Regions from separate parts of the Paenibacillus sp. FSL R5-0473 genome, predicted to be linked through region 3. Evidence: predicted binding sites of a transcription regulator. Region 3 holds the regulator's gene; each other region holds the start of a gene.
The links. Region 3 encodes Rex, which represses fermentation and respiration genes when NADH is low (regulators of the CRP and FNR family bind a similar motif). Its sites were predicted from a motif close to TTGTGAAATATTTCACAA; they were not measured.

Region 1: a site for Rex is predicted at 7,634-7,651, ahead of adhE (bifunctional acetaldehyde-CoA/alcohol dehydrogenase). Genes of this name have one in related genera too.
Region 2: a site for Rex is predicted at 5,037-5,054, ahead of MKY28_RS10985 (cytochrome ubiquinol oxidase subunit I). Genes of this name have one in related genera too.

What each region holds. Positions count from the first base shown of each region.
Region 1 covers NZ_JBBORL010000001.1:1,421,931-1,432,453, forward strand. The annotation lists gene MKY28_RS06170 (AraC family transcriptional regulator) at 1-806, opposite strand, end outside; gene MKY28_RS06175 (Gfo/Idh/MocA family protein) at 997-2,109, shown strand; gene MKY28_RS06180 (sugar phosphate isomerase/epimerase family protein) at 2,311-3,279, shown strand; gene MKY28_RS06185 (ThuA domain-containing protein) at 3,304-4,032, shown strand; gene MKY28_RS06190 (winged helix-turn-helix transcriptional regulator) at 4,364-4,660, shown strand; gene MKY28_RS06195 (hypothetical protein) at 4,855-5,586, shown strand; gene MKY28_RS06200 (hypothetical protein) at 5,784-6,497, shown strand; gene MKY28_RS06205 (Crp/Fnr family transcriptional regulator) at 6,585-7,301, opposite strand; gene adhE (bifunctional acetaldehyde-CoA/alcohol dehydrogenase) at 7,732-10,344, shown strand.
Region 2 covers NZ_JBBORL010000001.1:2,522,435-2,532,957, reverse strand. The annotation lists gene MKY28_RS11010 (6-phospho-beta-glucosidase) at 1-782, shown strand, start outside; gene MKY28_RS11005 (MFS transporter) at 914-2,104, shown strand; partial or broken gene MKY28_RS11000 (GNAT family N-acetyltransferase) at 2,164-2,334, opposite strand; gene MKY28_RS10995 (LysR family transcriptional regulator) at 2,355-3,236, opposite strand; gene MKY28_RS10990 (MFS transporter) at 3,346-4,737, shown strand; gene MKY28_RS10985 (cytochrome ubiquinol oxidase subunit I) at 5,132-6,496, shown strand; gene MKY28_RS10980 (cytochrome d ubiquinol oxidase subunit II) at 6,496-7,509, shown strand; gene cydD (thiol reductant ABC exporter subunit CydD) at 7,524-9,347, shown strand; gene cydC (thiol reductant ABC exporter subunit CydC) at 9,344-10,523, shown strand, end outside.
Region 3 covers NZ_JBBORL010000001.1:1,657,883-1,668,405, forward strand. The annotation lists gene dinG (ATP-dependent DNA helicase DinG) at 1-2,459, shown strand, start outside; gene MKY28_RS07335 (redox-sensing transcriptional repressor Rex) at 2,679-3,332, shown strand; gene MKY28_RS07340 (amidohydrolase) at 3,319-4,626, shown strand; gene MKY28_RS07345 (cell wall elongation regulator TseB-like domain-containing protein) at 4,666-5,196, shown strand; gene MKY28_RS07350 (hypothetical protein) at 5,497-6,024, shown strand; gene MKY28_RS07355 (AAA family ATPase) at 6,017-7,519, shown strand; gene MKY28_RS07360 (3-hydroxyacyl-CoA dehydrogenase family protein) at 7,653-8,525, shown strand; gene MKY28_RS07365 (acetate/propionate family kinase) at 8,522-9,727, shown strand; gene asnS (asparagine--tRNA ligase) at 9,829-10,523, shown strand, end outside.

The DNA.
Region 1 (10,523 bases), 240 kb from region 3:
CGGTGAATGACGCGGAATTCCTTCGGGGACATGCCGAACCGGGAACGGAATACCCGATGAAAATAGGTATAGTTGTTAAAGCCGGATGACTCAGACACTTGCTCCAGAGTCATTGGACTGAAAATAATCCGTTCCCTGGCCATGTTCAGCCGTACGTCAAGTGTGTATTGCATGATGCTTTTGCCAAACGCTTCTTTGAAGAGATGTACACCCCGTGAGACACTAATGCCAATATGTGTTGCCACATCATCGAGCTTGAATAAAGAGGAAGCGTTTTCTTCAATGTAGTTTTTGATCTCATAAGCCACATAATTGGTGTTGGTTATCGTTGGATGCTCCGCGAGCAGACGATCCACTTCGAGACATAAAATTCGCATATAATAACTTGAAATTTCCGGATAAGGATTGGAGATGCGGCGCTGTTCCAGTACGAGCTGTCGAAACAGGACCAAAAGACTTTCCGTCAGTTCGACTTTGATCCGGGTCGGCCGTTTGTGCCGTTTCCACCACTCATCCACCCAGGAACCATTAAAGAAGATGTGATAGTCACCACTCTCCACCAGTCGTTCTCCCATCGGATTGGTTTCATTGTCTATTCTCAGCTCATAGGGTTCGTCAGGATCAAAAAGAAGCAGATCGCCCGCATCCACCAGGGACATGTCCCCGTCTATGCGTGCACGGCAACGTCCGTCTGTTTGCAGTCTTAACAGGTAGTTCTTCACCCCTTCAGGCTGCACCATAGCGTAGGGTTTACGATGAAATGAAAAGCCTGCTGTAAGAACTTGGCAGGATTGATCTGTCGGCATGGGCATACTCCTTGCAATTTGAAAATTATGACCAGATAGTTCATGTTTCAATCATATTATTCATTTTAATTGAAGCTGAAACGGAATACCATAGTATTAGATTTAAGGAACAGGAAACATCCAACAAAACATATGTATCTCAACCATTCAAACGCAGATTTTCACCATGCGTAAGGAGATGAACATCACAGTGGAGAAAATGAAAGCAGGCATCATCGGGTGTGGTAACATCAGCGCCATCTACTTGGAAAATCTCAAAAACAACCCGGTCATTGAAGTCGTGGCTGTTGCGGATTTGATTCGTGAACGCGCTCAGGAACGGGCAGATGAATTTAATATCGCAAACGTTTACAATGTAGATGAGTTGCTGCAAAATAACGAAATTGAACTTGTGTTGAACCTTACGGTTCCTGGCAGTCATGCCATGACCGATCTGGCTGCACTCGAAGCAGGCAAACATGTGTATGCCGAGAAGCCGCTGGCCATTTCTCTTGAGGATGGTCGCAAGGTTGTTGAGTTGGCTGAGGAAAAGGGATTGTATGTTGGTTCTGCACCGGATACCTTCCTAGGTTCAGGCATACAGACAGCTCGTAAAGCCATTGAGGATGGGCTGATTGGCAAGCCCGTTGCAGCGACTTCATTCTTCATGGGTGGAGGACCAGAAGCTTGGCATCCTAATCCGGAGTTCTTTTATGTCGCAGGTGGCGGACCGATGTTTGATATGGGACCTTACTACCTGACCGCTCTGATTACGCTGCTTGGACCGATACGCAGAATCAGCGCCTCGGCAGGCATACAGATTGCAGATCGCAAGATTGGCTCTGGGCCGAAGGAAGGCACAGCACTGCAAGTAGAGACGCCTACCCACTTGGCAGGAACCATTGATTTTGCAGAGGGTGCCATTGCAACCATGATCACCAGTTTTGATATTCGTGGAGCTTCGGATCTGCCACGTATTGAAATCTATGGTACAGAAGGTACGCTTAGTGTACCGGACCCCAATTATTTTAACGGGGAAGTGAAGGTTCGCAGATACGGTCAAGACACTTGGGAGACGGTCAAACCAGTCTTCGAAAGTGGACAAAACGAACGAGGCATCGGCGTAACGGAAATGGTTGAATCCATTCGTGCCGGACGGGAACACAAAGCCAGTGGCAAGCTTGCTTATCACGTACTGGAAGCCATGCATTCATTCCAGCGTTCTTCACTTGAAGGCAAGCACATACATCTGGAAAGCAGCTATGATTCTTTTGCAGTAACTCGCACAGTTCAAACTGAGATTGAAACCGTGGAATCCCACTAGTCTGAGCAATAAGTGTTCGAAGCTTGATGCTCTTACGAGTGAAGCAGAATAACCAGTATTCTTACGTTCAATTTCAGGATAGAAACACTCTCGATTTTCCACACTAATCAAACAGGCATGTGATCTGAACGGTAATTGTATACAGTTCAATATTCATGAATTCAGCAATCATACGATATCTAATCCAGGGAGGAATCGCACTTGAAACTCGGCGTATTTTTGGTACTATTCGGAGGACGTAAATTGGAGGATGCTCTTGATTATGTAGCATCCAAGGGATTAAAAGCAGTAGAGATCGGAACAGGCGGACATCCAGGCAATGCACATTGTAAGCCAGATGAGTTATTAAGCAATCCTACAGCATTGAAAAACTTCAAAAATGCAGTGGAATCACGTGGTTTGACGATCAGTGCACTCAGCTGTCATGGTAACCCGCTACATCCGCAAAAGGATATTGCCAAAGGATTTCACGATGATTTTGTTAAAACGGTAGAACTGGCTGAGAAGCTGGAAGTACCTGTAGTGAATACATTCTCCGGTTGTCCGGGAGACCATGAGGATGCCAAATATCCGAACTGGCCTGTTGCACCATGGCCAAATGACTTCCAGGAGATCCTGAAGTGGCAGTGGGAGAACAAAGTGATCCCTTACTGGACAGAGTGGGGTAAATTTGCAGCAGATCGTAACGTAAAAGTTGGATTGGAGCTGCACGGTGGATTCTCCGTTCATACACCAGCAACCTTGCTGAGACTGCGTGAAGCAGCAGGTGAAGTGATCGGAGCCAATCTGGACCCAAGTCACATGTGGTGGCAAGGTATTGATCCGGTTCAGGCAATTCACATCTTGGGACGTGAAGGGGCTATCCATCACTTCCATGCAAAAGATACAACAATTGATCCGGTAAACGTGAACAAACACGGTGTAACGGATATGCAGGACTATACCAATATGCTGGATCGGGCTTGGCAGTTCCGCTCGGTCGGTTATGGACATGATAACAAGACTTGGGCAGATATTATGAGTGCCTTGCGTCTGGTCGGATATGATTATGTAGTAAGTATTGAGCACGAAGACGGTCTGATGTCGGTTGAAGAAGGATTCTCTAAAGCTGTGCAAAATCTCCAGCAAGTATTAATCGAAGAACCGCTGGGCGATATGTGGTGGGTTTAGAGCTACACTAGGGGGAAATTGAATATGATCAACGTCACCATTTGGAATGAATTTGTCCATGAGAAAATTCACGATGAAGTAAGGGAAGTCTACCCGGATGGTCTGCATCGAGCACTGGCTGACGGACTTGGCGGCGAAGGCTTTGCTATTCGTACAGCTACACTGGATCAGCCTGAACACGGATTAAGTGATGAAGTGCTGAATTCCACAGATGTGCTCATATGGTGGGGACATATGGCACATGATCGCGTAAGCGATGAGATCTCACAGAAGGTTGCGCAGCGAGTGCTGAACGGGATGGGAATGATTGTGCTCCATTCAGGTCATTTCTCCAAACCATTCAAAGCGCTGATGGGAACAAGCTGCGATCTGAAGTGGCGTGTAGCTGACGAGCAGGAAATTGTATGGTGTGTTAACCCATCTCATCCGATTGCGGATGGCATCGAAGGCAAGATTGTATTGGAAAAAGAAGAGATGTACGGTGAATTCTTCGATATTCCAGTACCGGATGAACTGGTGTTTGTGAGCAACTTCCAGGGTGGGGAAGTATTCCGGAGCGGATGTACGTTCCGGCGTGGTGAAGGTAAAATCTTTTATTTCCGACCAGGTCATGAGACATATCCGACCTATTACAAACCGGAAATATTAAGAGTGATCAGCAACGCTGTGAAATGGGCATATCCTGCCCGCAGCTTTAAGCCGGAATTTGGCAAGAGCGAACCTGTAAGACCATTTGGTGGCGTGCTGGTCTAATTCACTAACTCAATCGTGTAATGGAAATTATAAGTTTTATTCAAAAAGAACCCTTCTCCGAGTCATTGATGACTGTGGCAGCTGGGTTCTTTTTGGGTAAGATAGTACTATGGGGAAGTTATACGATATTTCCCATGGTGACGACGTAGCGTGTAATGTATACTGGGATGTATGATCCATTTTGGATGATATGCTTCTAAAATTTAAACTTTTTAGTTGCAGGCGTTTTCTTTGAAGCTTAAATATGTTATTATGAAATATACTAACAAAATGTAAGTTGATTTGAGTGATCTCTAAAGAGGTGATTAATGTGGAAGGTCAAGACTTGCGGATGTGTCCGCGTTTTGAGACGGCGTTTTCTTTTTTGGGCAAGCGCTGGAATGGTTTAATTATTCAAACATTGATGAGTGGTTCGAAGCGATTCAAGGATATCTCCAATCTGATTCCATCCATGAGTGATAAGATGTTATCCGAACGGATGAAAGATCTGGAGAGTGAAGGTATTCTGGTTCGTCACGTCTATCCCGAGACGCCAGTTCGTATTGAATATGAACTGACGGATAAAGGTAGAGCGCTCCAGCCTGTCATGAATCAAATTCAAGACTGGGCTGAGCAGTGGGTTGACTAACGCATAAGCAATATCACCCACTTTTGTTGCATGAATGACATAGACTCCTGATTTCTGTGGAAATCAGGGGTTTTTGTCTTAAGTACTATGTTGTTCGGCGTTTTTCTCTTGGGCTATGCACATGTTGTCATGAGTTGTAGTATAATCTATAGAAAATGGCCACAGACGGCCGGAGCGAAGGAGGCCCACTTGTCATGAGAGAAGAAAGCTTATCCCGTGAAGTACGCTACGGCAAAAAAGATATTGCAGAACTTGAGAGCGCATCCATTCAGGTCCATCTAATTTACAAAAAAGCTGCAGAGTTGTTTAAGCGCACAGCATATTCCCGTTCGGTTAAGGATGATCTTGCCGAAGTGAATACGCATTCTGTGAACAGCGATGGTCCGAAATTAGCTCCGGCGGTGCTGCAAAAATGGATTCAAACGTCCAGGGGCTGGAAGTGTATCGGATGTGAGCTGGGACAACCTGATTCAACGATGTCTCAGATGGAAGAAACTATGCATGCTAAGCAATTGGCTTTAGATGTGGGAGAAGGTCGGTTGGTTGAGGCAGAAATGCTGATTCAGGCGGTTGTCTGGTCTCAATATGAGAAGATTCGAATGTTTGCACCATGGCTTGGTGATGAACCCTTTTATAGCGTGCAGGAGCTGGATGTCATTGCCCGTTACATTGTGCCTACCTATTTCTCGGAACGCCCTTTGCATGAGCAAGGGAAGGTATTTAAGGTCCATCAACAATATGGGCAGATTCCGTTGTATCAGGAGTATGTAGACGCACCTTCATGCTGCGTACAGGTGGATGGTGGATTACTTGAAGGGCGATTGCTGACAGGGGTCTATGTGTCTGAGGAGCAGTTCTTCGGGCTTAATCCATATCTGAAAGATGGAGATGGAGGACGGACATACATGCAGGCTTGTGTCCAATGATAACGTAACCAATGATAACGTAAAAATAATTTAGATTGGAGAGCCTGTGTGCAGGCTCTCTTTCTTGTACAAGCCTTATTTGCAGGCGGTACCCTATAAAAGTAACGGCTTTGACACTTTTTTTTGCCGAAGGTTGTGCCATAATAGAGGTTATGGACAACAGGGTGAATGATTTTACGCAGGGTGGTGTTACCTACATGATGAAGAAAATCCCCGGTTACATAGGTGTATGTTTGCTCCTACTGGCGATCTTGGCTGGTTGTAGTGAGACACAGCCTTCTGAGCAGCCAATTGTCAAAGAGACAGAAACAGCGAATACAATCACAGTGGCTGTAGATGGCAGTACGTTTTTGCCTGATGCAACAAAGTCCATTAAGCGAGATTTTAGTGAGGGTTTGACACTCAAAAAAGCATTACTCAATAGCGGACTGGTTGATTTTACGGCAGATGGCAAGCGGATTCAATCCGTGGGTGAAGTTTCTCTGGATTCTTCGCTGAGCTGGGCTGTCAAATTAAATGGCAAGGATATTGAACAGGAAGATTGGGACATGGAGCTTCATGCCAAAGATGAAGTGATCATTTACGTGAAAGCCGCTGACAGTGGGGGGGATGGCGTTGCATATCAGACAACGTTACTCAAGGTTAGCGGTGGAAACATTATGCCAACCCTTAATCGTCAATATGCCGGCGTCTACGTTCAAGAGTGCACAGTTCGCGATGTGTTGAAGTCCAGCGGCATTGTAAGAATGTCGGAGAACAACAAATTTGTCGTCTCGGTCGAGAATGTCACGCCTCGTATGAATGAGCGTTGGGTCATTATGGTGAATGACAAAGAATTAATGGAAAATGGTCTGGACATGAAATTGAATCCACGTGATGCGGTAAAGCTCGAATTAACCAATGCATCCTAAGTATACCAAGAAGCCCAATCTCTTTTTAGAGAACTGGGCTTTTTTTCATTAAATATATAAACAAGATCCGATCAGCATAGTCAAATATTAAATACGACAGATCTCGTTCGGGCAAAGCTCACAGTGACAGATTCCTTGCAGCATCTTCAGATCTTTGATGACAATCATTCCATTGTCATATTCAATCCCATCTTTCTTACGCAGGTCGCTTAACATGCGGTTTACACTTTCACGAGTGGCTCCAATCATATTGGACAGGTCCGTGTGGGTAATTTTTTTGTGAATAATGACATGCTCTCCATGAGGCTCACCATACGAATTCGACAACCGAATGAGGGTGGAGCAAAGTGCACCCGGTTTGCCATATAACATGAGATCCCGGAATTTGGTCTGTGTCAACCGGTGGTGGATGCCCATCCATTTCATAAAATCGATCGCGAAGTCACAATGCTGGCAGATTAACATTTCCAGGTCTTTATGTTCCAGTACACCGATCTCACTGTCCTCCAATACTTCCGCTGAGAAGCTGTGTTTAGAGCCAAAGAAGGGATCAGCCTGCCCAATCATATCACCGGATTGATACATGTACATGATCAGTTCCTTGCCTTCATCCGTGGATTTGGTGATCTGGGCACGGCCCCGTTTCATATAATAAAGTTTGTCAGAGATGTCGCCTTCCCAGTACAGATGTGTACCTTCCGGATAGGTTCTATCTTTCATGGTAACCAGCAGATGGTTGAAATTTGCTTCCGAGAAACAGTTAGTATTACCGCGCGTTTCCAGTACAGTTGTTAGTTCTCTCATAAGTCTATCTCCCCTTTATGTCCATCGGACGACCTTCTGTAGTAAGCAGTAGCCTCCGAGGTTCGCCGCAAACCGTTGCCGTCCTGATCAGGGTCATCTCGGCCGGGAGGAAGGACGGTACAAATTGCGGTGGTTCAATTTTTAAGTTCAGTATATACCTAATCTTACCGTTTGAGGGGGAAGGAAAGGGGGCAAAAATGACGAAATTTCAAACATTGTGATAAAATTCACTTTTAATGAAGAAGATGAATTTTACAGCTCTATATTTTAAATAGGAAGTGAAAATGGTCGTATGAAGGACACTACAAAACTTAAATTAAATTTGTTATACTTTGTGAAAAAAATCACATAATTAAGTTTATTGTCATGTTACGATGTGAATGTAAACGAGAGAGACAAACTAATACGAACCTTTAGGAGGATGAGGGAGATGGCTGTAAAGAACGAAGTCGCCCCAGCAAAAGAACCGACAGCAGGTCAGTATATTCAAACGTTAATCGACAAAGCGAATAAAGCACACGCCGCATTCATGAAGATGGACCAGAAGCAGATTGACCGGATTGTGCAAGCAATGGCGCTTGCGGGTCTGGATAAACACATGATGCTCGCCAAGATGGCCGTAGAAGAAACAGGCCGCGGAGTGTATGAGGATAAAATCACCAAAAATATATTTGCAACAGAATATGTGTACCACAGCATCAAGTACGATAAAACCGTAGGTGTGATTGAAGATAACGAGTATGAAAGCTTCCAGAAAATTGCGGAGCCGGTCGGCATCATCATGGGTATTACACCAGTTACCAACCCAACATCAACGACGATGTTTAAAGCATTGATTTCCATCAAGACGCGTAACCCAATCATCTTTGGCTTCCACCCATCTGCACAGAATTGTAGCCGGGAAGCTGCCAAAATCCTGCTGGAAGCGGCTGTGAAACATGGTGCACCAGCAGATTGTATTCAATGGATTGATGATCCTTCCATGGATCGTACAAACGAACTGATGAATCACAATGATGTGGCTCTTATTCTGGCAACAGGTGGATCCGGCATGGTACGTGCAGCGTACAGCTGTGGTAAACCTGCACTGGGCGTAGGACCGGGTAACGTACCTTGCTTTATCGAGAAAAGCGCGGATATCAACCAGGCAGTAACGGATTTGATCCTGTCCAAATCTTTCGATAACGGCATGATCTGTGCTTCCGAACAAGCGGTCATCATTGAAGAACCGATCTTCGATCAAGTGAAGAAAAAAATGATTGCAAATGGCTGTTACTTTGTTAACAAAGATGAAGCAGCAAAATTGACAGCAGGTGCGATTAATGCCGAGAAATGTGCGGTGAACCCGGCGATTGTTGGTCAATCTGCGGTGAGCATTGCCAAATTGTGCGGTATTGAAGTTCCAGCAGGCACCAAAATTCTCGTGGCCGAAATTGAAGGGGTAGGTACCAAATTCCCATTGTCGGCTGAGAAATTAAGCCCGGTACTGGCTTGTTACAAAGTTAAAACGGCAGCAGAGGGAATTGAACGTGCAGCAGAAGTGGTTGCTTTTGGCGGCATGGGTCACTCCTCGGTTATCCACTCCACAAATGAAGAAGTGATCGGCAAATTCGCAGATCGTCTGCAAACTGGACGGATTATTGTGAACTCACCATCCACACACGGTGCCATCGGGGATATCTACAACACAAACATGCCGTCATTGACACTGGGCTGCGGATCATACGGACGTAACTCGACTTCTTCCAACGTAACCGCTGTGAACTTAATCAATGTGAAAAGGGTGGCTCGCCGTACCGTGAATATGCAATGGTTCAAAGTGCCGAACAAAGTCTACTTCGAAAAAGGGGCAACGCAGTATCTTGCTAAAATGCCTGACATCACACGTGTGGCCATTATTACGGATGCCATGATGGTGAAACTTGGATATGTTGAAAAGGTAGAACACTATCTGCGTCAACGCCAAATGCCAGTAGCGATCGAAGTATTCTCTGATGTAGAACCCGATCCATCCACAACGACGGTAGATCGCGGAACCGAAATGATGCGCCGCTTCCAACCAGACTGCATTATCGCACTTGGCGGTGGATCACCGATGGATGCTGCCAAAGCCATGTGGTTGTTCTATGAATATCCGGACACGGACTTCAATGATCTGAAACAGAAATTCATGGATATCCGCAAACGGATCTACAAATATCCACGTCTCGGCGTAAAAGCGAAATTTGTAGCGATCCCAACCACATCCGGTACAGGTTCTGAAGTGACATCGTTCGCGGTTATCACAGATAAAAATCAAGGTAACACCAAATATCCATTGGCCGACTATGAGCTGACACCAGACGTAGCGATTGTCGATCCGGAGTTTGTATACTCCCTGCCGAGAACAGCCGTTGCCGATACAGGTATGGACGTACTGACGCATGCGATTGAAGCTTATGTATCTGTTATGGCAAATGATTACACGGATGGACTTGCGATCAAAGCAATCCAACTGGTGTTCCAATACCTGGAGCAATCTGCGCTGCAAGGCGATAAACTGGCACGTGAGAAAATGCATAATGCTTCCACAATTGCAGGTATGGCGTTTGCCAACGCATTCCTGGGCATTAACCACAGCTTGGCGCACAAATGGGGCGGTCAGTATCACACCGCACACGGACGCACCAATGCGATTCTTATGCCACACGTCATTCGTTACAACGCGAAAAAACCGACCAAATTTGCATCGTTCCCGAAATATTCGCACTTTGTAGCGGATGAGCGGTATGCCGAAATTGCCCGCATCTTGGGATTGCCTGCTCGTACGACAGAAGAAGGCGTAACCAGTCTCATCAATGCGATTCGCAAACTGAACAAAACACTGGGTATTGAAGAATCGTTCCAAGAGATCGGATTCGATGCCAAAGACTTTGAAGCACATGTCGATTATCTGGCAGACCGTGCCTTCGAAGACCAATGTACAACCGCCAATCCGAAGTTGCCGCTGGTAACTGAACTGGCTGATGTGTACCGCAACGCTTTCTACGGAAAGTTTGAATAATAAATTTAGAACAAAGCGTGCTTTACGGCAAGAAGATCAGGGTTCCCCGAGAGGGGAGCCCCGATTGCCGTCTTTCACACAATAACGAGAGGGCAGAAAAACAGAAGAGCGAAGCATCTGTTTTTCAGGATTTATTCTAAGATTTGGTTTGCTCCGAGCGTAGAGGAGCAAAAGGGTTC
Region 2 (10,523 bases), 860 kb from region 3:
CAAGTGCAAAAGCAACTGAAATTGCGCGTAGAATTAACCCGGAAATTAAGATTGGCTGTATGTTAGCAGGTGCCAACACTTACCCGTATACATGTGCACCAGATGATGTCTGGAAAGCCATGACAAGAGATCGCGAGCACTACTTCTTCGTCGATGTACAGTCCCGAGGAGAATACCCAAACTATGCCAAGAAAATGTTAGAACGAATGAATATTAATTTAGCCATGGAAGACGGGGACGAGGAATGTTTGAAAAATAATACGGTTGATTTCGTTTCGTTCAGTTATTATGGTTCACGATTAACCAGTGCAGACCCGGAAGTAAACACACAAACGGCAGCTAACCTGTTTCCGACACTGCGCAATCCTCATTTGAAAACGAGTGAATGGGGATGGCAAATCGATCCTGAAGGTCTAAGAATTACAATGAATTCCTTGTATGACCGATATCAAAAGCCACTATTCATCGTTGAAAATGGCTTAGGAGCGATAGATACTCCTGATGAGACGGGATATATTGCGGATGATTATAGAATCGAGTATCTGCGTCAACACATCCAAGCTTTCATTACAGCAGTGGAAGAAGATGGCGTAGAGTTGTTGGGTTACACGTCCTGGGGTTGCATTGATTTAGTAAGCTCAAGTTCTGGAGAGATGAGTAAACGATACGGTTTTATACATGTCGACAAAGATGACGCTGGAAATGGTACGTTGAAACGCAGCAAGAAAAAATCCTTTGAATGGTTCAAAAAAGTTATTCAAAGTAACGGCAAAGAACTCTAATCGACTGAGCAGTAACGCATGAAGTCAGCGACTTATGCGTTACTGCTTTATCCATTTATCGCAGCATCTAGGCTAACTACTGGCCATATGGAGCAAAAACAAACATTAGGAGTTGGTTTTTTATAATATACATGGAGAAGCTTAAAACATATTCGTTATTGTCCGTTGCGTTATTAATTTCTTCAGGTCCAGTGATTGCCGCTAACATTCCTGCAATAACCAATGATTTTCCAGAGATATCGGTAACACATGTAGGATTATTAACGACCATACCTTCATTATTTGTCATTCTTGGTGTGTTAATTGCTAATCGACTTGAACTTCTTATTGGGAAGAAAGCAACTATACTAACTGGATTAGGGCTTGTTCTCATTGCGGGAGTATTCCCTGCATTGTATCATGACCTTTTTTCGTTGCTGTTCATTTCTCGCTGTTTGTTTGGGTTAGGTGTAGGTTTATTTAACCGGCTCATCATTCAGATGATCAGTGATATGTATCATAAAAATCCAGGTAAACAAGCAACCGTAATTGGCTTAGAAAGTGCCTTTGAGGGATTAGGAGGCATTTGTCTAACACTACTCGTTGGTCAACTATTGAAAATGGGCTGGCACACATCATTTTATGTCTACGCCCTGGCACTTCCTATTTTCATCGCGTTCCTGATTTTCGTTCCTTCTGATAAAAAAGAGCTTAATAGAAGAGAAGAGGTCACCACGAATCCAAGCCATACAAATAATAAAAAAGCCCTTCAAGTCATGATTGGCTATGGTCTCTTATTATTTGTAATAGTAGCTATTTTCATCAATTATAATTTACAGATTACTCCTTTGATTTTGGAAAAAAATATCGGAACTGCGACAAATGGAAGCAACATGATTGCATTTATAGGTTTGGGAGCTTTTGTTGCCGGCTTTTCTTTTGGGAAAGTATACATTACACTCGGTAACTATATCGTTCCATTATCGATTCTGTTACTTGGAAGCTCGATGTTCGTTACGACGATCTCGCAAAGTATTATTCTTACTACCGTGTGCTCAATGATCATCGGGTTTTCATTCCGCTGTATAATGCCCTATTTATTGCATACTTTTGCACAACAAATCGCCAAAATGGCAAAGCTGGGTACGACCATTGTTCTGATCGCGTATAACTTGGGAGCCACACTTTCACCCTATGAAGGAAGGTTAATTACGCAATTATTACGACTAGATACAGTGCAATCATTAGTCTCAAGTAATGCAATGATTCTATTATGGATTTCAGCAGTTAGTTTGGGAGTAGTAACCCTTCATCGCAAAAAGAAGAATATTCAACAAACATAGAAAACAGGGAACTTCTTGATATGGAGTTCCCTTGTTTTAGAGTGAGTTGTATGAACTTTTTAAATAGAATTTTTGTAATACACCAAGTGATCAGTCCATTCATTATTCTCGTGTATAAACCCTTTACGTAGACATTCAAATTCCATACCAACACTCTCTGCCAGTTTCATGGAAGGGGTGTTATCCACATTAATATGAGCTTTTATGCGGTGAAATTTCAGATGTTCGAATGGACTCCTCTGGATTGAATTTATGCTCGTGGCATAGCATTGAAATAGTCCATAACTACGCTGCGAAACTCTAAAGCGGCTTTTGAAATATACCTGTTTTTGTGCGAAAGTAAAGCGATTTTCCGAACGAGTTGGTGCTCCTCTACCTGAAGATATCTAATGCGCTCGTGCGGGTTTCTGGCTGTGCTAGGTATAAAAGCGAGACCGATCTCCGCCTCCACAAGGGCGGTTAATCTTGCAGGCTCATCACCTTCATATACATACTTCGGTAGGAAACCAGCGGATTGACATACGGAATCTACCATATCACGAACCCCATACCCTTGCTTCACCCCAACAAACCACTCGTCCTTAAGCTCGGATAATTGAATGCTGCTTCGGTCTGCATATCGATGACCCATAGGAACAGCGACTACAATCGGGTCGTCATATAGTATCTGACATTCGATATCGTCACCTTCAATCGGAGGGGAGGAGAGACAAAAGTCTACCTCGCCCCGATGCAGAAGTCTGGACATGTTTTCTAACGAGACCATTTGCACATGGAACTGAATATCCGGCTTGTTTTTCCGGAATTCCCGCAGTATACCTGGCAATGTGCTCACCGTAGTCACTGCCAATTGCAGTGTACCCTGATCCGGATTGGAGAGGTCAGCAATTTCCCGCTTTCCTTGTTCCAATTCAAATAAGGCTTTTTCAGTTCGCTGAAGAAATGTTCTTCCAAAGTCGTTTAGTCGCAGCTTTCTCCCGATTCGATCAAATAAAGGGACTCCAAGGTCGTCCTCTAATCGTTGTATCGTTTTGCTCAGGGAGGATTGCGTGACATGCAGCTTTCCCGCAGCTTCCGTAACATGTTCGCATCGGGCCACCGTCAGGAAATATTTTAGTTGAAGAAGCTCCATTTGCACCACTCCTTCATTCCTTCTAGTTCATCAAATCATAACATATAATGCGTTGGAATAAATGAATACGTTCAAGTAAGATAACAACAGAAGAGAGAGAGGTGCACCAATGAACGTTCGAAATAAAGGATTGATGTTAGCTGTTGGACTCGGAATTATGTTGAATCCGTTGAATTCCTCCATGATTTCGGTGGCAATTTCCAGGCTACAACAAGTGTATCAACTTAATTTTACAGCCGTTTCGTGGATTATTTTATCATTTTACATTGCCAGTGCTGTCGCTCAACCCGTCATGGGCAAGTGTAGTGATTTGTTTGGCCGCAGGAAGATCTTCCTCATGGGTCTTGTTATTGTTTTTGTATCGTCCATGTTAGCTCCGTGGTCTCCCAGTTTTTCGTGGCTCATCGTATTCCGGATTGTTCAATCAATTGGCACAAGCATGATGGTGGCCGTCGGAATGGCGATTGTCAGAATGAACGTGACTGAAAAACAAGCCTCCGCCTTGTCCACCTTGGCTATATTCCTTTCTGGAGCGGCTGCAATTGGACCTTTTATTGGTGGAGTATTGATTCATTGGTGGGACTGGCACAGCATATTCTTCGTTAATATTCCGTTTGTCTTGGCGAGTTTTTGGTTCGCCTGGCAAACAATCCCGAAGGACGAGCAATCTTCGTCTATCTCTGATCACATGTCCATTCGGCAATGGCTTGCGTTAATTGACGCACCAGGTATCCTGATGTTTACGGTAGCTTTGGTGACTCTGCTCATCGGTTTACTTTCAGTAAATTCCACAGGAGATATTTCAACATGGCATCTGCTGACAGGGGGGATCGGGTTAATCGCACTCGTCATGTTCTTCCGACATGAATTAAAAGCAGCCACGCCTTTTATCCCTCTGCGAACGTTTGCCTCATATCCCGAGATGACTTGGGTGAATGTGCAATACATGCTGGTGAACATCCTGTTTTACGCACTTTTTTTTGGAGTTCCTACGTATTTGAAGCAGGTACGACATCTCAACGAAGTTCATACAGGAATGAGTATGCTAGCTTTGGGGTTATGTTCAGTCATTATTGCTCCGATCGCAGGGCGCTGGATTGACGGATCAGGATCACGGCCAGCTCTGATCGTATCCGCTTCTTTAATGACATTTGGCTCTATATTAATCGTTGTTATGAATGAAACTTCTCCAATCTTCATAATCATTGTTGCCTTAGCTTTATTTGGCATAAGTAACGGCCTAAACGCGGTCGGTATGCAAGCAGCACTGTTTAAAAGCACACCGAAAGAAATGATTGGAGTGGCATCGGGTATTTTTAATACATCACGCTACCTGGGGACCATTTTATCGTCGTTATTGATTGGAATTGTTATGGGGGATACATTCAATGTGACAGGATTTCAGATGCTTGGAATCATCCTTACGGTATTAGCTGCATCACTGATCATCATGAGCGTACGTCGCGAGGCAGGTGCGGTGAGTCCGGAGAAAGTAAAATAGAGAATCTTCCGTGCAATAACACGTTTACACCCAATGAATCAATAGCTCCATTGGGTGTATTTTTTGATTTTCACCAAGTTGTCAGAAAGAGTTGATCCTTTCTTGAACGTTTAGGGTAGAAGACGTGTCTTTGATTGAATTAGGTAAAAATAAAGATATAATAATTTTGATTAATAGGTTTCGTTAGTACTTTAAGTGCATCGATATCAGATTTTAATAGGCATCCAATGCTTCTTATTATCGGGGGCCTACAGGAGTAAACGCATTATAGGTGTGGCAAGATATCGTCATACCTAACTTTGTGAAATTTTTCGCAACTCTGCATTGAGCTTGGCCAAATCTGATATTGAATGTTTCTAAATTGAACAGAGTTTGAAAGGAGGCAACACAAAGAATGGCTATTGATACGGTTTTATGGAGCAGGCTGGTGACTGGTTTGACGCTCGGGTTCCACGTGATTTTTGCAACGCTTGGTGTCGGCGTACCTTTGATGATTGCTATTGCAGAGTTCATCGGCATTCGGAAGAAGGATCACCATTACATACTTATGGCAAAGAGGTGGTCCAGAGGGTTTGTCATTTCTGTGGCTGTTGGTGTTGTGACAGGTACAGCGATATCACTGCAGTTGGCCCTGGTATGGCCGAATTTTATGAAGCTGGCCGGGAATGTCATTGCACTGCCACTATTTATGGAAGTATTTGCATTCTTTTTTGAAGCAATATTCCTGGGCATTTATCTGTACACGTGGGATCGGTTCAAAAATCCGTATATCCACTGGTTGCTGACTATTCCGATTGTCGCCGGGGCAGGCATGTCTGCTGTTTTTATTACAACAGTGAACGGATTCATGAACCAGCCTGAAGGTTTTGTCATGGAAGCAGGTCAATTCATGGCAGTGAACCCCGTGCAAGCGATGCTGAATACAGCGACGTTCTCCAAAGTGTTCCATGTATTAAGCTCGGCTTATCTGACAGGAGCTGCTCTGTTAGCAGGAATAGCAGCCTTTGCGATGCTGAGAAAAGGAGTGTCGGCCTACCACAAAAAAGGCTTGAATCTCATGATGGCCGTTGTGCTGGTATTCAGTTTGTTAAATTCTTTAGCTGGAGATGTGTCTGCCAAGTTTTTGGCTGAGCATCAGCCGGAGAAGCTCGCAGCTGCCGAGTGGCATTTCGAGACGGAAAGCGGCGCGGATTTGATTTTTTTGGGATGGCTGAATGCAGAACATGAAATTATAGGCGCGCTTCATTTGCCGAAACTGCTCAGTTTCCTTGCCTTTGGAGACTTTAACGCCGAGGTAACCGGGCTGAACGAATTTCCACCAGATGAACACCCGCCCTTACTTGTGCATTATTTATTTGATCTAATGGCTGGTGTTGGATTCGCTCTGCTTGCTATATCAAGTCTGTACTTCCTGTTTGTATTCTGGAAGAAACGTAATCAGTTTAACAAGTGGATGCTTCGTATGGTTGCACTGAGTGCACCGCTTGCTTTTCTGGCCGTTGAGATGGGTTGGTTCTATGCAGAGATCGGGCGGCAACCATGGATCATCCGAGGTTATATGCGGGTAGAAGAGGCCGCTACTTCTTCACCAAGTGTGAGAATTTTATTTTTCGTCTTCTTGCTTCTCTACATCCTGCTAGGCGTTATGTGTGTCGTCGTACTGAGACGGTTGTTCAATAACAATCCTGCTGAACTCGAGATGGAGAAATGGTTGAAGGAGAAGCATGATCAATCAGCCAAGAAAGGGGATCAGGCCTGATGAGTTATGAATTAATTGGTATTTCGGTACTCTGGCTGTTCTTGTACGGCTATCTTATTGTAGCTTCCATTGATTTTGGAGCAGGTTTCTTTGCCTTTTATGCACGCCTGACAAAGCAGGATCATCTGATTAATCGTCTGATCTCCCGTTATCTATCACCTGTCTGGGAGATCACCAATGTATTCTTTGTCTTTTTCTATATTGGCATCGTTGGATTTTTCCCGGACACGGCCTATTATTATGGCTCCGCGCTGCTTGTTCCAGGAAGTATTGCCGTCATTTTACTTGCCATTCGTGGGTCGTTCTATGCTTTCGAAAATTATGGTTCCAAAAAAAGTATCGTGTATTTGTTCTTATATGGAGCTACAGGGTTGCTTATTCCAGCGTCATTGTCAGTGGCACTGACCCTGTCTGAAGGTGGCTTTATTTTGAAGCAGGGAGATACCGTTTCCCTGGATTACTGGGCACTATTTACGAATCCATTATCGTGGAGCATCGTTGGACTGGCGATCGTGTCCGTATTGTTCATTAGTGGGTCATTTCTCACATTTTACGCTTCTCGCGCAGAGGACCATTCGGCATTGAAGCTGATGCGGAACTATGCTTTGTTCTGGAGCACACCGACCATTATTCTCGCGCTGACTGCATTTATATATTTGGGTCAACACAATGAGCGTCATTTTCAAAATATGATGGATTTATGGTGGCTGCTGGCGCTTTCCGTTGCGTTTTTCATGATTGCCATGTGGCTGTTATATAACGGACGCCGTTATGGTTTAGCTTTTATATGCATCATGCTGCAATTTCTCACAGCCTTTTTCGCCTACGGAATTGGTCAATATCCTTACATTCTTGATCCATTCATCACCATTCAGAGTAGCGCGACACCACCAGCGATGGGTTTTGCACTCGTCGTTGTGTTTATCGGTGGTCTGTGCCTGTTAATTCCTTCTCTTATTCTGGTCTTCAAACTGTTCCTGTTTGATGCGGATTATGTGAAAGGGAAAAAATAAAGGAGGAGCGTTCAATGAAAAGGAGAGGCAAATCCAATCTGATCTCGCAGCAAATGTCTTTACAACGAAAAAACAGACTTCTCCTTGCGATCATTTCGCTGGCCCTTGGTGTAGCTATTATAAGCCAGGCCACCTTGGTGGCTGAAGCAGTCCAGCGAATCTTTGTAGAGAAAGCTTCCTTTTCATCAGTGATCCTGTTGCTTGTCCTATTATTGGCTGTTATGGCCGTACGCTCACTGTTGTCGTATGGTAATGGGAAAGTGGGCTTGCATATGGCAGCACGCGCCAAGACAAATATGCGAGCATCTGTGTTGCAGAACCTGACCCGCGCTTCCATGCCTTCAACCCTGAGTGGACAGACGGGAGGAAAGGTCAGTGTTGCTTTGGATGCTGTGGATGAGGCCGACAGTTATTTCAGTCAGTACATGCCGCGTATGATGGAAGCTGCGATGATCCCGATTCTGATTCTGGTTGTTACGTTTACGCAGCACTCTAACACAGGCTGGATTATGTTGTTTACGGCACCGTTTATCCCGCTGTTCATGATCTTGGTTGGGCTCAAGACAAAGAACAAATCAGAAGAAAAATACGCGCAACTGGCTGAGTTTTCCGGTACATTTCTGGATTCGCTTCAAGGGCTGGTTACGTTGAAAATATTCGGACGGGCTAAACGTCAACAGCAGGAGATTGAACGCAGCAGTCTGGGGTATCGTGATGCCACCATGGGCATTTTGAAGATTGCATTTACAAATACGTTTATGCTGGAATCGATCGTGATGTTAAGCATTGGTATTGTCGCGCTTGAACTGGCTATCCAATTACTCGTTTTCAAATCGATGAGCTTCCACACAGCCTTTCTCGTGTTGTTACTCGTCCCTGAGTTTTACAGTCTGTTGAAGAATACAGGAACGGCTTTTCACAGCGGGCGAACCAGTATGGGGGCCATTCGCAAGGTGGAACAGATGCTCGCGGACACTAGTGTCAAGAGCACACAAACGGAGCCTGAAGAAGGATCGGATCAAAGCCAATTAACCGATGTCGATGCAATTACAAAGACGGAAGAGCTTCGTACAGCTCGTGCCGAGTTGATAACAATGCCACCAACCATTGAACTGAATGATGTCCGATTCCAGTACACACCTGATTCCTTTGGACTTGAGACAGGACAGATCTCAATTGGACCAGGAGAACAGATTGCTATTGTAGGCAAAAGTGGCTCAGGTAAAACCACGCTGCTTCATCTCATTGCCGGTTTACTGAAACCAGATTCGGGAGCGGTTCTGGTTAACGGAAGCCAGCTTTCGCAACATGATGAGGCTGCATGGTTTGAACGTGTTAGCTATATTACACAGCATCCGTATATTTTTGCAGGTACACTTGCCGAAAATATCGCGATTGGCGCGGGTCGGAACGTCTACAGAGCTGAAATTGAGCAGGCGGCAGATGAAGCAGGACTTACTGGCGTTGTTGCACAATTGGAGCAGGGCTTGGATACGTTTGTTGGTGAAGGTGGCCGGGGGTTGTCTGGTGGGGAAAAGCAAAGACTTGCCTTGGCACGTGCTTTTCTGAAGCGACCAGCTGTTATTTTGTTCGACGAACCCACCGTTGGTCTGGATCTACACACCGAGCGGGTACTGCAACAATCCATTGCGGCATTAGCCAAAACGGCAACGATGATTACGGTGGCACACCGTTTATATACAATTCAACATGCAGACAACATTTTGTTTATGGATAGTGGGGTATTAGTGGATTCAGGACATCATGAAGCACTTCTGTCGCGCCTGCCTCAATATGCGGAGATGGTTGATGTACAACGGAAAGGAGGGTTAGCATGAATGAGCTGACGATTCTGTCAAAAGCGATGATTCAGGAGCGCAAGGATATCTTGCTTTCGATATTGGGCGGATTTATCGCCGGCATAGCAGGGGTAGCTCTCTTTTCCGCGAGTGGTTATATGATATCTCAAACAGTATTTGCGCCACCGCTGTACACCTTAATTGTACTCACCTCCATGGTCAAACTACTTGGTTTCCTTCGAGCGGCAAGTCGCTACGGGGAACGCTTGTATTCGCACAGGGCAACATTCTCCATGCTGAGCCGTTTGCGGACGTCCTTTTTTGCCAAACTGATCCCGGTAACGCCAGGTATATTGAACAAAAACCGAAGCGGGGATCTACTTGCGCGGATCGTGGGTGATGTGGAAAGCTTGCAAAATTATTTTTTGCGGGTCGCGTATCCACCCATCATGGTCGTTATGGTGTTTTTGGCTACCATGCTGTTCACTTCGGCCTTTTCGATCTGGATTGCCTGTTTGTTAGTACTAGGTATGCTGATTACGGCATTTGTTGTACCAGGTATTGTCTTGTTAGGTCAGCGAAAAATAAACGGACGTGTCCGCCAGCAAAGGGCCTTGCTGTCCACGGAAGTAACCGAAGTGTTGTATGGTTTCAGGGATTTGAAAGTATACGGCCAATTGGAACAGCGTGAGCAACAGCTTCAGCAGGCTTCTGCTGCATTGGCAACGGAACAGAGGCAAGCCGCTTCGCACTTGCTGCGCGGGCAATCCATGCACGTTTTTGTGACGTATCTTGTTACATGGGGAGTGCTGGCACTGAGCGCCTTTTTAATTGTGAATGGAGCGTTTGCAGGTGTATTCCTCGCCATGTTGATCCTGGCCACGCAGACCGTGTTCGAAGAAGCTGCCGCAATGGCTATATTGCCTCTATATAAGCAGGACAGCGAACACGCCGCTCAGCGACTGGCGGAAACAGTGCCAACCTCCGATGTACAACCTGTACAGCCAAGCGGTGAAGTTTCAGCCGATCAGGCGGTTTCGATTGACCTATCCGGTGTTAACTTCCAATATGAAGGGGAATGGAGACCGGCGCTGAGGGAGCTATCTCTGCAACTTGCAGCAGGCTCCAAAACAGCGATTGTCGGGCCGAGCGGGTCAGGCAAGTCAACGATTATTGATTTGTTACTCAAGCTGCGCGCACCAACGTCTGGCGATA
Region 3 (10,523 bases):
CTTCCGAATTTGGATTTCAACATGATCGCCCTCACCAGGCAGACAGTGATGCACTGGCGACAGCCTATGTGCTACTCAAGTGTCTGGATGAGTTAAAGGAATTACCGCTCATAACGATTCAGCGCCTCAGTGACCTGTTTGCACCAGAAGACAGTGACTTGGGTTGGTTTTTGGACGGAATGCGCAGTGAGAAGGAAGCAGAGCCGATTCAGGACCTGGACGGACATACCTATTATCGTCAGCTTGCTCTTAATGTAAGTGATTGGACCGATATTGGTGCACCACGCGATGAGCGGGAGGCTAACCCCCTCGATGGTGTAAGCTTCGAACAGTTTATGGACCAGGTTCGGGAGAATCTGAAGGATACACTGGATCATTACGAAGAGCGTGAAGCGCAGACTCAGATGTTCAGCAGTGTAAGGCAAGCCTTGGATGAAGAGAAACATCTCTTGATCGAAGCTGGAACGGGTACCGGTAAATCTCTAGGGTATCTGTTGCCTGCTATTTACGAAAGTGTGAAGCAAGAACAGAAAGTTATGGTTAGCACGCATACGATCAATCTGCAGGAGCAATTGAGAGAGCGGGACATTCCGATGCTGACTCAAGTGGTACCGTTCCCGTTTAAGGCTGCTGTATTCAAAGGACGTGGACATTACCTGTGCCTGCGCAAATTTGAACACAAAATCAATAAACGTGAATTCGCCACACCTAAAGAGGATTATTTCACAGCTGCTCAGATGATCGTCTGGCTTACGCAGACCGAAACCGGAGATGATGAGGAACTTAACCTTAGCGGACGCGGAGGGGACTTCTGGGAGACCGTACAGAGTGAATCCGAATCATGTCTGGGAAGATCCTGTCCATGGTTCCGTAAATGCTTCTACCATCGTGCCAAACATGAAGCAGGGTTGTCTGATATCGTAATCACCAATCACTCCAAATTATTTACGGATGTGAAAGCCGCGCATCAGCTGCTGCCAGCCTATGAGAGTCTTGTGATCGATGAGGCACATCATCTGGAGGATGTCGCTGGTAAACATCTTGGAATGCATATGAAATATTTCACCTTGGTTCATACACTGACCCGCCTATTTAAAGACAGTCGTAATGGTCAGCTGCCTATGCTTCGTTCGCAGTTATCCGTGCATGAAAATTCGGTGCAATGGGGCTCCATGGTGGATCAGATGTTCCCGCTCGCTCTTGAAGTTAAGGAGCTGTGGGATCGTATGAGCGATGCCTTGTTTGGTCTGTTGCCTGAACGAAGTGATGCTTCACCGGGAGAGACGGGGCAATTTTCACTGCGTCTGAAAGCATCTCAGAAACCTGCAAAATGGCAGGAGTTGCAGGATCTGGAGAACCAGATCTATGTGACTCTGGGCGATTTGGTTCGCAAAGGGGACAAATTGCTGCTTGAGGTGAAAGAAGATCAGGATGATTATCAATCAGATAGTCTGATCACGGACATTACAGGATTACTGAAAGATCTGACCACATTGAAAGAGAATCTACGGTTCTTCATGCGTATGGATGATGCCAAAACGGTGTACTGGATGGAAGCCAGCGGCCAATTCCGCAGCAAATCTCTCCAGCTGTATGCCGTACCTGTAGATGTGAGTGCACAACTGAAGGATTTATTTTTTGATAAAAAGAAAAGTGTTGTGCTTACATCGGCTACGCTTTCGGTAGATAAGTCATTCCAGTTCATGATTGAACAGCTTGGCTTGCAGGAAGCCGCCGAGAACAATCGGCTATTAACGTCGATGTTGCCATCACCTTTCAACTATCGCGATCAGGCACTTCTGGTGATTCCGCGTGATTTCCCAAGTGTGAAGGGAAGTGTGGGTGATGCGCACTTTGTTAATATGCTGGTGCAATCACTCGCAGAGACGGCAATTGCTACGCGTGGACGCATGATGGTTCTGTTTACTTCATACAAGATGTTGCGACAGGTCTATGATCCGCTGAAGGAGGCACTGTCTGGCAACGACATCTCGTTGCTTGGGCAAGGCGTTGACAGTGGAAGTCGTTCCAAATTGACTCGCAGGTTTCAAGATGCCAAAGCAACGGTACTTCTGGGCACAAGCAGCTTCTGGGAGGGTGTAGATATCCCGGGAGAGGCCCTAACCTGTCTCGCTATTGTTCGACTGCCTTTCCAGCCACCGAATCATCCGTTGGTGGAAGCCAAGAGTGAGTTGCTTCAGGAACAGAAGAAAAATCCGTTCATGAAACTGTCCGTGCCACAAGCGGTCATTCGTTTCAAACAGGGATTTGGCCGATTGGTGCGTACAGCAAAGGACAGAGGAATTGTCATTGTTTATGATACACGGGTGATTGAAGCGTATTATGGTAAATTCTTTTTATATTCATTACCTGGTCCCAAAATGGAGCACATGCTCACGGAGCAAATGGTTCCACGAATTACCGAGTGGTTGGAAAAACCTGCTAATGAACAAAAATAATGGTTGTTTTGTTCGTTATATCATTGCATGACACTATCGTTTGGCGTTAAACTTTATTAGATATTTCCGTATCCGATTAAAGCAGTTGCACGTAAGAACTTATAACCCAAATTACAAGGAGCATTCTGTATAAAATGTCACGTTTATCTTTGAGTTTTATACAGAATGCTCATCTTTTCATCTATTATTTTATCGTGGCCTTGGTAAGGGGGAGCAAGAATGAAATCGGATAAAATTTCGGAAGCGGTGGTACGACGTCTGCCTGTATACTTGCGTTATTTGAACGAGTTGCATCAGCGTGAGGTGGCTACTGTTTCTTCTCAAGAGCTTGGACAGAGGCTGGATCTGAATCCGGCCCAAATTCGTAAAGACCTGGCTTACTTCGGTGATTTTGGTCGTAAAGGGATCGGGTATGATGTATCCTATTTGATCGAGAAAATTCGTCACATTCTCAAAATTGATCAGCAAATTAATGTAGCTCTGGTAGGCGCGGGTAACCTAGGACAGGCCTTGTCCAACTACAACGCATATCTGAAAGACAACATGAAGATTGTTGCAGTATTTGATGCATACGGACCGAAGATTGGTAGTCAAATCAACAGTTTGACGGTAAAACCAATGGATGAATTGACGGAAGCGGTTAAAACGGAAAATATTCGCATCGGAATTATCACGGTTCCGGATACGGAAGCCCAAAATGTAGCCGATCAGCTTATTGAATCAGGAATTGAAGCGATCCTTAATTTTGCACCAACCATTCTAAAAACACCGCCGCATATCCGCATTCACCATGCTGACTTTACAACGGATCTGCTTAGTTTGGCCTATTACTTGGAGACTGGAAAGGACGACGAGGAAGATGACAACAAATAGATGGGTAATTCACAACGGCAAATTTGCCGTTAATGAAGGCGGCACAACATGGAACGTGGTCCACGGATACATGGTTGTTGAGAATGACAAGATTGTGCATATTGGTGAGACATTGCCGGATGAAGACAAAAATTGTACCAAAGTGGATGGAAAAGGACTGTTCTTCCTGCCGGGTCTGATCAATACGCATGGTCATGCAGCGATGTCGTTGCTCAGAGGGCACGGAGACGATCTTGCATTGCAAGTATGGTTGCAGGAAAAAATGTGGCCGATGGAAGCGAAAATGACTTCAGAAGATGTATATTGGGGAACTTCGCTATCAGTGCTTGAAATGTTGAAAGGCGGAACTACAGCGTTCCTGGACATGTACGATCACATGGATCAAGTTGCCAAAGTTGTGGAGCAATCCGGCGTTAGAGCAGCACTGGCACGTGGTGTAATCGGGCTGTGCTCGGAAGAAGAACAATTGCGGAAGCTGGAGGAGTCGGCAGCGTTTGCACGTGAGTGGAATGGACAGGCAGATGGTCGCATTACAACCGTAATCTCGCCACACGCCCCATATACATGCCCTCCTGACTACATAGAGAAGCTTGTGCAGGTCGCGAACGACCTAAACCTTCCCCTTCATACACATATGTCGGAAACGCTTCGTGAAGTCGAGCAGAACGTGGCTGATTATGGACTGCGTCCTGTGGCACATCTGGAGAAACTGGGCTTTTTCTCTCGTCCATCCCTGGTTGCACATGCGGTGCATCTGAATGACGAAGAGATTGAGATTCTGGCCCGCCATGATGTGGCTGTATCCCATAACCCGGGAAGTAATCTGAAACTCGCTTCCGGTGTTGCGCGGGTACCTGCGTTGCTGAAAGCTGGAGTTACCGTGTCACTCGGAACAGACGGACCGGCAAGCAACAACAACCTGGATATGTTCGAGGAAATGAGACTGGCTGCATTGATTCACAAAGGTGTATCTGGTGACCCGACGGCAGTGCCAGCAGGCGAAGCGTTATTACTCGGAACGTCATACGGTGCCAAATCTATCTTCTTGAACAATACCGGAGCACTCCAGGTTGGCATGAAGGCTGACTTTATCGCCTTGGACATTGAACAGGCACATTTCTATCCACATACAGACCTGATCTCACATACGATCTACTCGGCTTCTGCCAAAGATGTTGAGCACGTATGGGTGGATGGAAAACAAGTGGTGAAACATGGCGAATGTCTGACGCTGGATGAAGAACGCATTTTGCGTGAGTCTCAATTGGCATTTGATGGTCTGCTTGCTCGTTAATTGCAGGACAGAGCATCATAGGGAAAGGAAGTTCGGCTTTTGAAGAAAAAAAAGAAGTGGATATGGATTTCGCTGCTTGCACTGGTTCTGATTCTGTTTGGACTTCAGCGTTATTACGTCCATGTCACGCAGGACCAACGCAAGGAAGAAGCGCTCGCCATACAAGCAGCACAGGAGAAACTGGGCATTACATCCTATGATGAATTGCGCAAGTACATCTGGGGAGACAAAGAAGGCTCTGACAACATCTACTGGACCCTGATCGGCAAAAACAAGGATAACCAGGATGTTATGGTCTGGGTTAAATTCGATGCAAACAATCAACCGGTTAAGGGTGCAAACGCTGTACACAGTGAGCTGCTGCAGAATGGCATGTCCGAAGCGCAGATACGCAATCGCTTCAGTTCTGAAGTTCCTGCCGGTGAGATTAAACGAATCATGCCCGGAGTTGTGAATGGAATATATGTGTGGCAAGTGTATTATAAAGACGGTACGCATAACCACTATCGCTTTTATCGTTTTAGCAACGGAGAACAGGTGGACCTGGTCTACACACTCCCGAACAGCTAGAACAAATAGAGTGACATAACTAGAGAATTAAAGAAATGAAAGAACCGGCAGACGGATATCCGACTGAACCGGTTCTTTGTGTTGCCTGTAAATATATTTGATTTAAATAGTTAAAATTAATAATTTATTCATATTTTCGCCTTCGAAATTGTATATACGATGTGATATACTCAGATATGTACTCAAAGTTACATTCAAAACAAATAAACCTGTCGAAATTATCGCAGGAGTCAATGTTCAAATATTCGTATATACCAATAAGCCAGTAGGTTGGGCCAAATTCTGGGAGGGGTAATTCACTTGAAGCTAAAAGTATTGCCTATTGCTATAACTGCCGTCATTTCAGCCGTTGTGTTGTTTGGAGGTTGGTTTGTATATCGTCAGGTGGCTGTGCAGAATCCGATTGAGAAAATGGTAACCCAGTACGATGGAGTCAATGACGTTCAATTAACTATTAACCGCAATGACGTACAATTGAAACTTGATCTGCAACCTGATGTTGATTTGGGCAGACTGGTACAATATATTCACAAAGAAGGACAGACCCTGATTGGAACACGCTCACTAAAGTTGGATGTTGTGGATCATTCCAGTGAAGCACTGGAAAGTTGGTGGGGTGATGCGATGTTCACCGTAGCTCAGGCGATGGAGAACAAGCAATACACCGAGATTACACCAACGTTGTCAAAGATGGCGACGAATGGAATTAAGGTAAATACAGCGATGGATGACAACAATGTATATGTCAGTCTCAGAGACGGAGATGCCAGCAAGTTTATTATTCTGCCGCGTGTGCCCGGTCAGATAGGAGTGTGGCCTAATGCCTAAGTGGACAAAAGAAGTTGCCATCGGATTTTTTCCCGTATTGATTATTTTCCTTGCTTTTACTGGTGTTAATATTGTTCCGATCCTGATTGCAGCAGTGCTTGTCGGAGCTTTGCTGTTCATGATGCAAATGCGTGGCGGGATTACAGTAGGCGCTGCACAGGAACGTAAACGGAAGAAAAAAGGACCTTCCAAGCTTACTTTTGAAGAAATTGGTGGACAGGACAGTGCTAAGCAGGAATTGCGTGAAGCGCTTGACTTTCTCATCAAACATGAAGAAATCCGGAAGTTCGGGATTCGCCCGTTAAAAGGGATCTTGCTGACGGGCCCTCCAGGGACAGGGAAAACGTTGATGGCCAAGGCTGCTGCCCATTACACCGATTCTATTTTTGTAGCAGCATCGGGTAGTGAGTTCGTGGAAATGTATGTTGGTGTGGGTGCCAGCAGAATTCGGGATTTGTTCAAGGACGCGAGAACCCGTGCCACCAAGGAAAATAAGGAAAACGCTATTATCTTTATCGATGAAATCGATGTCATCGGGGGGAAACGTGAGGGTGGTCAACAGCGTGAATATGATCAGACCCTCAATCAGCTCCTGACGGAAATGGATGGAATCTATTCTTCCGATACGCCAAGAATTCTGGTTATCGCTGCAACGAACCGTAAAGAGATGCTGGATAGCGCCCTGACGCGACCGGGACGTTTTGACCGCCACATTCAAGTGGACTTGCCTGACAAAAAGGGCAGAAAGCATATTCTGGAACTGCATGCAATGAACAAACCTCTGTTGAAGGAAGTTAATCTGGAGAAAACAGCGGAAGAATCATATGGTTTCTCCGGTGCACAGCTCGAAAGTGTGATGAACGAAGCAGCAATATACGCCATGAGAGACGGGCTGTTAAACATTGAACAGCGGCATTTGTCCCTGGCTATTGATAAAGTCATGATGGGTGAGAAGACAGACCGTGAGTCCAGCGTGGAAGAGAAGAAAAGGGTCGCCATTCATGAGTTGGGACATGCCATTATGGCTGAACTCGTTCGTCCAGGCAGTGTTAGTCAGGTGGCACTTAGTCCGCGTGGTCAGGCGCTGGGATATGTACGTCATAACCCGCAACAGGAACAGTTCCTCTATACGAAGCGCTTTCTGGAAGAGCAGATCATGATTGCACTCGGAGGAGCAGCTGCGGAGGAAATGTACTACGGTGGTCGTTCCACGGGTTCACGCAATGACTTTGATCAGGCAACCAATGTTGTACAGACGATGATGGCTTCGGGGTTGACTTCACTTGGGATTGTGAACATGGATATGGTCACAACCGAGGAACTGATGCGAGAGAATAAATTAATTCTGCAAGAACTGATGGAGCAGACAAAGCGGTTGCTTGAAGAACAACGGACAATTTTCGACAATTCACTCGACATTTTGATTCGTGAGGAAGTTTTATCTGGCGAGCAATTTCGTTGTCAATTTCGTGACAGTGCCCTTCTACCAGCATAATTTATTTATGCTGGTTATTTTTTTTTACATTTCACTCGTGCTAAGATATTATTATATGTTGGGTCGAAATTTGTAATTTTCGGCGAACAGGGTACAATAGAGAAATAGAGAACCGAAAGGATGGAGCAGAACCATGTTTTTCAAAAAAATAGGAGTTGTCGGCGGCGGTACGATGGGGCAAGGTATTTCCCAGATGCTCGCAGCCAAAGGACTTGATGTGCTTCTCGTGGAGCATACAACACAAAAGCTGGATCATGCATATGACATGATCGAAACCAATCTGGATAAACAACTGGAGAAATGGGCGATTACAAAAGCGGAGAAGAAATTAATTCTTTCCCGTATCACCAAGGTAGCTCATTTAGCTGAACTTGGAACTTGCGACATGGTCATTGAGACAATTTCAGAAGATCTGGATGCGAAAAAAGCAGTATTCAGCCAACTGGACCAAGTTTGTCCAAGCAATGTCATTCTGGCAAGTAATACATCCACGCTGAGTTTGACCGAGCTTGCAAGCTCGACCAAATACCCAGAGCGTGTTATTGGTATGCACTTTATTCACCCGGTATCCCGGGTTGATCTTGTAGAGATTATTCGTGGACTGAAAACTTCGGATACAACATTCGAAGAGACCAGACGTTTTGTTGAAGAAGTAGCGGACAAAAAAGGAGTCATGATCTATGAATCACCTGGATTCGTAACTTCCCGCTTGATCTGCCTGCTGATTAACGAAGCGTTGCATGTATTGCAAGAAGGTGTTGCATCTGCTGAAGATATCGATGATGCAATGCGTATCGGATACAACTTCCAACATGGACCACTCGAAATGGCTGACCGTTTCGGATTGGATTCTGTTGAAGCTGCACTCGAAAGAATGTTCCGTGAATTCGGAGAATTGAAATATCGTCCTTCTACAGTCCTGAAGAAAATGGTGCGTGCAGGACACCTGGGTGCCAAAACAGGCGAAGGATTCTTCAAGTACGACAAGGATGGTGACCGACTGTGAAAGTACTCGTAATTAATGCGGGGAGTTCCTCGCTCAAATATCAACTGTATAATATGACTGACGAATCTGTACTGGCTAAAGGTTTGGTAGAACGGATCGGAATGGATTCCTCCATCTTGACACACAAACCGACAGGCCGTGAGGATGTTACAGAAGTTAGTGAGATTCTGGAGCATACAACAGCGATCCGTAAAGTCATTGATATTTTGACTCACAAAGAAAATGGTGTACTGGATTCTGTAAGTGAAATTCAAGCTGTTGGACACCGTGTTGTTCACGGTGGTGAAGCATTTAAAGAATCTGCATTAGTAGATGATGCTGCCAAAGCTGAAATTCGTCGTTTGTTCGACTTGGCTCCACTTCATAACCCTGCAGCAATGATGGGTATTCGTGCGGCTGAATTAAATATGCCTGGTGTGCCACAAGTTATGGTCTTTGATACAGCATTCCATCAGACGATGCCTGAAAAAGCTTACCTGTATGCTATTCCGCGTGTACTTTACAAAAAATATAAAGTACGTCGCTACGGCGCACATGGTACTTCCCATGATTTCGTAAGCAAGGCAGCTGCTGAATATCTGGATCGTCCAGTGGAAGATCTGAAAATTATCACTTGTCACGTCGGTAACGGCGGTAGTGTAACAGCAGTTAAAGGTGGCGTATCCGTTGATACTTCGATGGGTATGACTCCGCTTGAAGGATTGATGATGGGAACGCGTTCTGGTGACCTTGACCCAGCCATCGTACCTTATGTAATGAACAAGGAAGAACTGAGCGTAAGTGAAGTGAACTCCATGTTGAACAAACACAGTGGATTGCTTGCGATCTCCGGAATCAGCAGTGACATGCGTGAGATTACGGAAGGTATGGAGAATGGCGATGCCAACTCCACGCTTGCTTTTGAAATGTACGAATACCGTCTGCGTAAATACATCGGCTCATATGCAGCTGCAATGAACGGTGTAGACGTGATCGTCTTTACGGCTGGTGTAGGTGAGAACTCCGTTGTACTTCGCCAAAAAGTATGTGAGCAACTCACTTATCTGGGTGTTGAACTGGATGAAGCGTTGAATGCCATTCGTTCTGGCGAACCACGCCGGATTACAACAGCGAACTCCAAAGTGGAAGTTCTCGTTGTGCCAACAAACGAAGAATTGGTAATTGCACGTGATACACACCGAATCGTATTGAATTCTCAGTAATCTAACTGTAAAGTAAATATAGAATGACAAGGAAGTGCAGAGGACAGGCATAAGCCTGCCCGCTGCATTTTCAAATTCAGGAACCAAGGGGAGATATGGGCATGAATACGAATTGTGTAATTCGTAATGTGAACGAGCATGTGGGCGAAACCGTAACAATCGGTGCCTGGATTAACAACAAACGTTCCAGCGGTAAAATTCAGTTTTTGCAGCTGCGTGATGGAACCGGATATATCCAAGGGGTTGTTGTGAAAAGTGAAGTTAGTGAAGAGATCTGGAACAATGCCAAGAGCCTGACCCAAGAAAGCTCTTTGTATGTTACAGGTATTATTCGTGAAGAACCTCGCAGTGCGTCCGGTTACGAGATGACTGTTACAGGGGTTGAGATCATTCACCTGACTGAAAACTATCCAATTACGCCTAAAGAGCATGGTGTTGATTTCTTGATGGACCATCGTCATCTGTGGCTTCGTTCTACGAAGCAACGTGCTGTTATGGTGATTCGTGCAGAGATTATTCGCGCTGTTCAGCAGTTCTTTGATGGTAACGGATTCACACAAGTTGATCCTCCGATTTTGACACCATCGTCTGCGGAAGGAACAACGAACCTGTTCCACATCAAATACTTTGATGAAGATGCTTATCTGACACAAAGTGGTCAATTGTATATGGAAGCCGCAGCCATGGCTCTGGGCAAAGTATATTCCTTTGGTCCAACATTCCGCGCAGAGAAGTCCAAAACACGTCGTCACTTGATTGAGTTCTGGATGATTGAGCCGGAAATGGCATTTGTAGA